Regions from separate parts of the Bacillus paramobilis genome, predicted to be linked through region 2. Evidence: riboswitches for the same ligand, from Rfam matches in the RefSeq annotation. Region 2 holds a riboswitch; the other holds the start of a gene.

Region 1 (5,160 bases), 240 kb from region 2:
AAGCGTATTATGGAAAGCAATTATTTGCTTTAGCGGAGTGTGATTTGAGAACATATTCTGATGAAGTCGTGAAAGATTTACAATTAGAGAATAAATTGTCTTCACAATATACACAGTTATTAGCATCTGCAAAAATTGACTTTGCAGGAGAAGAAAGAACGTTATCACAGCTTATTCCATTTATGCAAGGGAAAGAAAGAAGTGAACGTAAAGTAGCAAGTGAAGCATATTACGGATTTTTAGCTGAGAATGAGGAAGAGTTAGATCGTATTTATGACGAGCTTGTTAAAGTGAGAACGAAAATCGCCAAATCTTTAGGTTTCAAAAACTTTGTTGAACTTGGATATGCAAGAATGTACCGTACAGATTATAATGCGGAAATGGTGGCCAATTATCGTCAGCAAGTACTTGATTATATCGTTCCAGTTACAACGGAATTAAGAAAACGACAACAAGCACGTATCGGTGTAGAGAAGTTAGCGTATTACGACGAAAACTTTGAGTTTGCTACTGGTAATCCAACTCCAAAAGGAGATGCGGATTGGATTGTTAATCATGGGAAAACGATGTATAAAGAGTTATCGGCTGAAACGGATGAATTTTTCAATTTCATGCTAGATAATGATTTATTAGATTTAGTTGCGAAAAAAGGAAAAGCTGGTGGCGGATATTGTACATATATTGAGAATTATAAAGCTCCATTTATTTTCTCAAACTTCAACGGAACATCTGGCGACATTGATGTATTAACACATGAAGCTGGTCATGCTTTCCAAGTATATGAAAGCCGTAAGTTTGAAATTCCAGAATACAATTGGCCAACGTATGAAGCATGTGAAATTCATTCTATGAGTATGGAATTCTTTACATGGCCATGGATGAAGTCATTCTTTGAAGAAGATGCAGATAAATATTATTTCTCTCACTTAAGTTCAGCGCTTCTGTTTTTACCGTATGGTGTATCTGTTGATGAATATCAACATTATGTATATGAAAATCCAGAAGCATCACCAGAAGAGCGCAAGACAGCATGGCGTAATATAGAGAAAAAGTATTTGCCGCATCGTGATTATGAAGATAATGATTATTTAGAGCGTGGTGGATTCTGGCAACGTCAAGGGCATATTTATAGCTCGCCGTTCTACTATATCGACTACACGTTAGCACAAATTTGTGCGTTGCAATTTTGGAAACGTGCAAGAGATAATAGACAAGAGGCGTGGGAAGATTATGTAAATCTGTGCCAACAAGGTGGAAGTAAATCATTCTTGGAATTAGTAGAAGTTGCAAATTTAACATCACCATTTGCTGAAGGTTGTGTGAAAAGTGTCATTACAGAAATAGAAGCATGGCTACATGCGATTGACGACACAAAATTGTAAAAAACATGCGCTTTTTTTCACATGTTTAACATCGACATAACGAGAAAATGATGAGATAATAAAAGAAAATTCAGAATACTAAAAGGTGTTTCTAATAAGGAGCACCTTTTTTCACCAACAAAAAGGGGGGAAAGAAGTATGCTTCAATCTAATATGGATGTGAGTTTAGAAAGTTTGGTGAACTCATTACAGTCTACTCGAAGCACGCTATTATCAGAAATTGAAATGTTAAATGATACAGAAGTGAATGTAAAGCCACGCCGTGATAAATGGAGTATTATTCAAATTTTGCATCACTTGCACTTAATTGAACAATCAGTTACGTCTGCCCTTGTATATGCTTTACAAAAAAATGAAAGAAATACGACTCCATTTAAAGATCTCCAACTTACGCTTGATCGCACACATAAACGAGAAGCTCCTCAGCAAATGCAACCAACAGAAACGTTAATGAAAAAACAGCAAGGAATTCAATTACTAGAACATTCACGACAAGAACTATTACATGCGCTTCATAGTGTGATAGATGAAAAAGATCTATTTGAAAATGGATTAAAGCATCCGGTTTTTAATGATCTGAATTTGTATCAGTGGGTTCAATTTCTTGATTTGCATGAACAAAGACATCTTACGCAGTTAAAAGAGGCGAAACACGCAATTTTACAGCGGTAATTAGAAGGAAGTGGGAGACCACTTCTTTTTTGATACGTGCATAGTTTTCTTTCTTATTTTGGAATACTACATGGAGAAAGAAAAGAAGGAGTTGAAAAGTATGTCCAACAAAAAGAAAGAAGAAGAGCGCGCTTGGAAAGCACGTAAAGAAAATCAAAAACCACATGGAAAAGTGAAAGCCTTTGCTGAATTAGTTGAAGGAACAGAAAAAACGTGATGATTATTTCATCACGTTTTTTGTATGAGTGGAAAAGTTAATAAGAAGGTTGTACCAGTCCCTTTTTCGCTTATAATATCAATTTTTCCATTCATAGCTTGCACAACACTGAATACGACCATCATTCCAAGACCAGTCCCTTTTTCTTTCGTTGAGTAGAAAGGGGATCCAAGGCGTTTTACTTGTTCTTGATCCATACCAACTCCTGTATCTTTTATATATAACTGAATACGCTTATGATCAGGAACTAATGTGAAATAAAGATCACCGCCTTTTGGCATGGCCTCAATGCAGTTTTTTAAAATATTTAACAAGCATTGATTTAGTTTTTGTTTTTCTCCCGCGATAAAAAAAGAAGTGCTTTGCTTTATATAATGAGTACGCACATTTGCTAAATTAGCAAGCGGTGTAATTAACGCTAATGCGTGTAGTAGTTCTTCTTCTAACTGTAATGTTTGTTCTTTTTCAATACTTGGTTTTGCAAAGGTTAAATAATCTGTAAGAACGTGATTTGCTTGTTCGATTCCGTTGATGGCTATATCGATATATAATTTTCTCTCCTGTTCAGTGCATGTATCTGATTGTAAAAGTTGCAAAAACCCTTTCGTTGAAGTTAATGGATTGCGAATTTCATGAGAGATAGAAGCTGCCATTTCACCAATTAAATGAAATTTTTCAGCATTCATAAGTTCGTTTTGTAGACGAACTTGAGTTTGTAATATATGTAGTAAATATAAAATAAGGATTGTACCAAGTATCGTACATAACTCATACACAATAATATGTGGTATATAATCAGACTTATTTGTAACTTTTGAAAGAAAGAATGGTATCCAACTAAAGCCGTATGTGAGACTGTAGATAATAGCAAGTGTTATTTTTATACGATTAGAAGTTCGATTGAAAACTTTGTATGTAAATAGTAGGACAATAAATAGAAGGATAGAACCGATAAGCGATGGAAAAACACCTATTCCTCCTAATAAGAAGCGGTATATATTTAATACAATTAATATAGATCCACCGGCAATAGGACCTCCTGTTAATGTACCGACAATTAATACGATATGGCGCATATCAAATTGAAATCCATAATTTGTTTTTGCTCCGAAAGTAATACATAGTATGGTAGCGAGGCAACATAATGCAATAAATATAGCTGAATTTAATTTAGGAGAACGTTTCCCTTTTTGATTCCAAAATAAATGGTATACGAGCATGGTAACAAGGATGAATAATATATTTAAAAAGAGATAAATAATAAAGGGTTTCAGTGGGGTGCCTCCTCTCTTCTCACATTAAATTAATCATACTATAAAATGAAAGAAATGAAATGAGAAATAGCGGAAAAATCAGAAATTTTTTCTGGTAGTATACAATATGTTACAATAAGCTTTGTCAATGAAAGAAGGAATTCCGTGCAATGCACGGGAGAGGTTCGCGAACTCCCTCTATAAAAAACTATGGAAACAACAATATCTTTAGGTATTGTTTTGTTTTTTTATTGTGACAGTTCAAGAACGTTCTTTCTTCTTATTCGTAGTAGAGAAGGAGAATGAGTGAAATGAAAAAAGAAAAGGCAGTTGTTGTTTTTAGTGGAGGGCAAGATAGTACGACATGTTTATTTTGGGCAATAGAGCAGTTTGCAGAAGTAGAGGCTGTAACGTTTAATTACAATCAACGTCATAAGTTAGAAATTGATTGCGCAGCAGAAATTGCAAAAGAGCTAGGAATTAAACATACGGTACTAGATATGAGTCTATTAAATCAACTTGCTCCAAATGCGTTAACGAGAACGGATCTGGAGATTACACATGAAGAAGGTGAATTGCCATCGACGTTTGTAGATGGACGAAATTTACTATTCTTATCATTTGCTGCTGTATTAGCAAAACAAGTTGGGGCACGTCATATTGTAACGGGTGTATGTGAAACTGATTTTAGTGGTTATCCAGATTGCCGTGACGTGTTTGTGAAATCGTTAAACGTTACTTTAAATTTATCCATGGATTATCCGTTCGTAATTCATACACCACTTATGTGGATTGATAAAGCAGAAACATGGAAATTATCAGATGAACTTGGAGCATTCGAGTTTGTTCGAGAAAAAACATTAACATGTTATAACGGAATCATTGGTGATGGTTGCGGTGAATGTCCAGCATGTCAACTTCGTAAAGCAGGATTAGATACGTACCTGCAAGAGCGTGAAGGAGCGAGTAACTAATGGATAACTTCTTTGGATTTCGCATCGTAGAAAATTTGCAAAAAATGGACAAGGATATTCAGCGTAAGCAGCTTAAATATCATAATAAAAGAGTAATGGTCAGCAAGGAATTTACATTTGATGCAGCACACCATTTGCACTGTTATGAAGGGAAATGTAAAAACTTACATGGTCACACATATAAAGTTGTATTTGGGATTAGTGGATATGTAAATGAAATCGGTCTTGCGATTGACTTTGGAGATATAAAAGAAATTTGGAAGAATGAAATAGAAGGCTATTTAGACCATCGTTATTTAAACGAAACGTTACCAGCAATGAATACGACTGCTGAAAACATGGTCGTTTGGATTTACGAAAAGATGGCAGAAGCATTAATAAAAGATAATCGTGCGAACGAATATAAAGGAGCTCGTGTTGAATTTGTTCGTCTTTTCGAGACGCCAACTAGTTATGCGGAAGTAAGACGGGAGTGGATGCTCGATGAGTAAAATCCCTGTTTTAGAAATATTTGGTCCGACTATTCAAGGTGAAGGAATGGTTGTGGGACAAAAGACGATGTTTATCCGTACAGCTGGCTGTGATTATAGCTGTGCTTGGTGTGATTCTGCTTTTACTTGGGATGGATCGGCTAAAGATCAAATTAGACAGATGACAGCAGA
Region 2 (5,160 bases):
GATTTTTGGTGCTAGCGTAATAATAATTTCTTTTCCGTCAATAGTGGTTCGATACATAAAAATCTCCCCTTCAATCTTATGTGAACAACTGTAAAGCTTTGTATGCAAAATGGATAGAATATCCTACTAAAATAATACCTGCTCCGGCTGTTATATAGCCAAGTGCTTTTTGCTTTAATAAAGTTCTGCCAAAATGGACAGAAAAAGCGATATTTAAATTCCATAAAATAATACCAACGATAATACAAAGGCTGTACAAAAAGGCTTCTTGTTTCGTTACCTTCGTAAGCAATGAGCTAAGTGTACTTCCGTATATACCAAACCAAAAAACAAGATTTAATGGATTGGATATCGCAATTAAAAAACCTGCCATAAACGATTGTTTAAGACCACCTACCTCTTCCTTTTTATATTCCATATTCGTGTGGAAAATTCCTTGTTTTACACTTTGAAATCCTAAATAAAATAATAAGAAAAACCCTGTGCAATACATAAAAGCTTGTACATATGTATACATAAACACAGAAGATAAGCCGAAATAAATGAGAAGCATAAACAAAATATCTGCAGTCATTCCACCAATTCCAACAACCCACGCATGCCAAAAACCTCGTTCAATTCCTCGTTTTAACATTTCAATATTAATCGGACCTACCGGCGCAGCTAATGAAATACCTAATACAATTTGTTGTATAATCGCTCCAAACATCGCTCTATCCTTTCTACTTCCTTTACTATTAAGTAATGATGTAATGATTAAAAATAGACTAGCTTTCATCAAAATATTTACTACTAAAATACCCTTTTTTATCCAAAATATGCAAAAGAGCCATCCGGTTGATGGCTCTTACTTTTCTAACTTATGAAGAAAAGGACATTTTCCTTTTATCGGCTCTACATCGTCTCCTATGAAGTATTGTTTCCATTCCCGATGATCTAGATCACCATAATGACTAATGTTAGGATGCTTCGGCAGCTGATCCCACTTTTCAACTCGATCTCGGACCGTTTGTCTTGAATATGCTCCTTTAGGACGATCTCCTTCTAATCCATCAAAGATGGTGCGTGGTTGAAACCCAATAACGAGAGAATTTCCTAAATGCCTAGTTTTTCGTTGTTTATAAGCTGGCGCATTTCCAAATGCGAATATCGGTTCACCACCAAATGAAAATTCCCATAAGTAATGGTCTGGGTCTTCAGGAATTTGCTTCGGCCATGTTTGATCATCGTTTTCATGTAAATATTGTAGTACTTTCCAAAAGTAATCACGATAATATTCCAGTGATTGTTCCTCACATTCCGGTTCTACAAAAAGAAAAAATCCTCTTCTTACAATCGGTCGCTCATTCATTAACTCTAAAAAAGATAACATTGTATGTGGCAAATGACTCCAATCATTATGAGAGAGAAATGAATAACGAAGTTCATTCTTTTTCAAAGCTGTTAAGCCGAAATAGCACGGGAAAGTTGGTTCTAGCACGACACTCGAAAAATTTTGAAATTCTTTTGTAACCCAATTTGGTATGTCCGTTCTCGTTCTCATTCCTTCATTATCTAATAAATAAGACTCATTCATTCTTTCTTTCACCTCATTATGTATAGCATTCAATTAAGAATATTACATACTCGGCCTGTCCTATACCTATTTAAAAATTCAGCTGAAAAATTATTTAAAAATACAAAAAAATAAAATCGCTTACTTGACTAAATTCTACCAATTCGTGTATATTTAAATTAATCATTTAGCAGAATATTCAAGATTATAGCATTTTTAGTTTATATTATCTTTCAAATGAATTTCACTAAATGAAAAAAGCAAATGTTTTTAGGAGGAATTGTAACATGCAAGGAAAAGTAAAATGGTTTAACAACGAAAAAGGTTTTGGATTTATCGAAATGGAAGGCGCTGACGATGTATTCGTACATTTCTCTGCTATTCAAGGTGACGGCTACAAAGCTTTAGAAGAAGGTCAAGAAGTATCTTTCGATATTACTGAAGGAAACCGCGGACCTCAAGCTGCTAACGTAGTAAAACTTTAATCCAACATATAACAGGAGGTTACCTTACTTGGTAACCTCCTTTGTTATTCCTTTGTATATTTCCGTTTTACAGAGCAAAAACTATGTGAAATGCGCAATATACAAAGGAGGAAGTAATAATGGGATCAGAAGTAAATGATTTTGAAGAAGTAAAATTCCGTGTAGAAACAGCACAAAAAATGGTAGGATCAGCGACAATTTCAATGGATCCAGATACATTAGAGCATGCTACTACTGCTGTAGAAGCCGCTCGCTCTCAGCTTGAAATTATGAAATCTGTGGCAACAGATTTAGATGAGCCATTTTTAATGAATGAAGAAAAAAAATTAAGCAAATGCGAGCATCAACTAAACGAAGCTAGACACTAAAAAACATCCAGAGAACTTTCTCTGGATGTTTTTTCATGACAACTGTTCTCCATACTTTTTCAATGTTTCTCCAACTGTACATTGCCTGATACAAAAGGAATGAGCGTAATACTTACTATTTGTCTTTCGATTATGTTCTCGCAAGAAACACCCTTCACAATACGTTTCTAATAAGTCATTTACCTCTGTAATGAGTTGCTTTTTATCCACCTTTGCACCTCTCTATTCGGTTATTTCTTTATGACTATCAATGACTGTTCCTTCTAATGCTTGCGTAGCTAATTGATGCGCTTCTTTATTTTGTTTTCTAGATATTGGCTCACATACAAGTTTTAATTTCATTTGCTTCGCTTTTTGTTCAATTTGATCTAAGTAATGATTTAAATGCTCATCATAACAAGGCCATTCTCCAGCCAATTGCTGCAGTACAACTTGAGAATCGCCGCGAAGTGTAACTGCTTCATACTTAATTCCGAATTCCTCGAGTATATTCATACCATATAGTAATGATGCATATTCCGCTTCATTATTATCATATATACCTTCTATATATGCATTACGGCGAATTCGGTATTTTGTATTTCCTTTTTTATAGTATACACATATACCTACTCCAGCTTCTTTCGTCTGTACATCATAACCGCCATCAAAATAAACGAGTATTTCTTGGGGCTCTTCCTCCACTTGTTTACTCAGCTTTTTCATTTCCTTTAATGACCATTCTGCATCCATTTCATCATAAAATGATAGTTCTTTCACTCTTCCTGTTTTCTCGAAATCATCTGCAAATTGTATTACATCTTCTATGTTCATATAATCTGTCGTTAATTCCGTCTGCAAACCTCGCTTTGTTTTATACAACCAATGAATTTTATATTTCATACTAGATTCCCCTTATATAAGACTTCTTATATGTAGCCAGCTAATGAAAGCCTCACTTTATTTTATTATATTGTATCAAGAGTCACAGCATTATATTCAATGTGATTACATACAAAAAGAGCTATCCCTTTAGGAATAGCTCTTTCATCTATTGCATAAATCTTTCAAATTGTACTCGCTTATTAATCCAGTACATGACAGGCATACCGATCGCCATGACAACAAACTCACCGACTGCACATGTTAACCAAGACAACATAAATGGTAAACCCAATGCAAGATGAAGTTCAATTGCAATCATAAACATTGTAATTGTAAAAATAACTGTATTAAAAATCATACGAGCCCAAACACCTTTAATAAATCGCATAGAAATAATCGTTGCAACTAATGCAAGAATAGATTGCCCTACTCCAAATACTAAATCGTAAGCGATCATTGGTGAGAAAAAGAGATTTGTTAAAAATACACCTAATACAATTCCGTAAATTGCTTTCTTATTAAATACAACAAGATGATTAAACATCTCTGAAATACGAAACTGTACATTCGTAAAGCCAAATGGCTGAATAAGCATAGAAACAGCAATATATAATGCCGCTAAAATACCATTACCGACTAATGTTCTAATATTCATGACAAAATCTCCTTAGTTTTTTTACGTGGGATGGTTTCGAACCACGTTATTCGTTTTTTAAGCAACAAGATTATATTCTACGCAATACACACTCTTTCGTCAATAGATTCCTATCATTAACTACCTTTTTTCTTTTAGACAACGTATAATAAAATATATGAAAGTTTTAGGAGGTTTCACTTCATGACAGCAACAATTCAAAATGAAAAAGTGATCGTTTCCATTTCTGACCAAGGTGCAGAATTACAAAGCGTTCGCTTAAAAGAAGATAACACGGAATATTTATGGCAAGGCGATTCTACTTATTGGGGGCGCCGCGCACCAATTTTATTCCCAATTGTCGGCCGTTTAGTAGATAATACATACTACGTAGATGGTGAACCATATTCTTTAACACAACATGGCTTTGCTCGTGATCTTACATTCTCCGTAAAAGAACAAAGTGAAACGAAAATCACTTATATTGTAACTAGTAATGAAGAAACATTAAAAAAATACCCATACGAATTCGAATTACTCGTTTCTTATGAGCTAGACGGACAAATCGTTCATGTAACATATGAAGTAAATAACCCTACTTCAAAAGAGATGTTCTTCTCAATCGGAGCACATCCTGGTTTCAACTTCCCCTTATTAGAGGGCGAATCATTTACAGATTATCATTTATCATTTAATGGTTCTGAACGCTTAGAAACAAGCGTATTAGAAGGACCTTACCTTTCAAGTAAAAAGCAATTAATCGCTGAAAATACGAATGAATTACCACTTACATATGATTTATTCAAAAATGATGCACTTATTTTTGAAAATATGAATACGGATGAAATCTCTATTCGTTCTCATAAACATAATAAATTTGTAAAAGTAGAATTTGACGGATTCCCATTTGTCGGCATATGGACACCAGGCGAGAATGCACCTTTCTTATGTATTGAACCTTGGTACGGAATTGCAGATGAAGTAACTCCAGTAAAAGATTTCAAGGAAAAAAAAGGAATTCAATCTTTACAAGCGAATGAAATATTTACATGTCGTTATAGTATTACAATCGGCTAACTTACTCTATCCCCTACTTAAAAGGAAACATATAAGTAGGGGATCATCTTATCATTTGGAGGTTTCTCATTTTGATTGAAGTATATATTGATGGTGCATCAAAAGGAAATCCTGGTCCTTCTGGTGCAGGCGTATTTATTAAAGGGGTTCAACCAGCTGTACAATTATCATTGCCCC

Evidence for each region. Region 2 has a riboswitch for preQ1 ahead of AABL52_RS18915 (QueT transporter family protein). Riboswitches for the same ligand answer to the same signal wherever they lie in the genome.
Region 1: it holds a riboswitch for preQ1, as region 2 does, so the genes downstream of both, queC (7-cyano-7-deazaguanine synthase QueC) here and AABL52_RS18915 (QueT transporter family protein) in region 2, are expected to answer to the same signal.

Annotation. Positions count from the first base shown of each region.
Region 1 is NZ_CP151108.1:3,938,571-3,943,730, reverse strand. It holds gene AABL52_RS20190 (M3 family oligoendopeptidase) at 1-1,382, shown strand, start outside; gene AABL52_RS20185 (DinB family protein) at 1,521-2,054, shown strand; gene AABL52_RS20180 (DUF6254 family protein) at 2,155-2,271, shown strand; gene kinB (sporulation sensor histidine kinase KinB) at 2,283-3,491, opposite strand; PreQ1 riboswitch class I at 3,699-3,742, shown strand; gene queC (7-cyano-7-deazaguanine synthase QueC) at 3,836-4,498, shown strand; gene queD (6-carboxytetrahydropterin synthase QueD) at 4,498-4,989, shown strand; gene queE (7-carboxy-7-deazaguanine synthase QueE) at 4,982-5,160, shown strand, end outside.
Region 2 is NZ_CP151108.1:3,702,569-3,707,728, forward strand. It holds gene AABL52_RS18880 (hypothetical protein) at 1-57, opposite strand, end outside; gene AABL52_RS18885 (LysE family transporter) at 77-709, opposite strand; gene AABL52_RS18890 (YqcI/YcgG family protein) at 848-1,576, opposite strand; gene cspB (cold shock-like protein CspB) at 1,843-2,040, shown strand; gene AABL52_RS18900 (DUF2564 family protein) at 2,160-2,408, shown strand; gene AABL52_RS18905 (zinc-finger domain-containing protein) at 2,442-2,618, opposite strand; gene AABL52_RS18910 (ribonuclease H family protein) at 2,631-3,290, opposite strand; gene AABL52_RS18915 (QueT transporter family protein) at 3,439-3,927, opposite strand; PreQ1 riboswitch class I at 3,934-3,978, opposite strand; gene AABL52_RS18920 (aldose 1-epimerase family protein) at 4,111-4,983, shown strand; gene AABL52_RS18925 (reverse transcriptase-like protein) at 5,055-5,160, shown strand, end outside.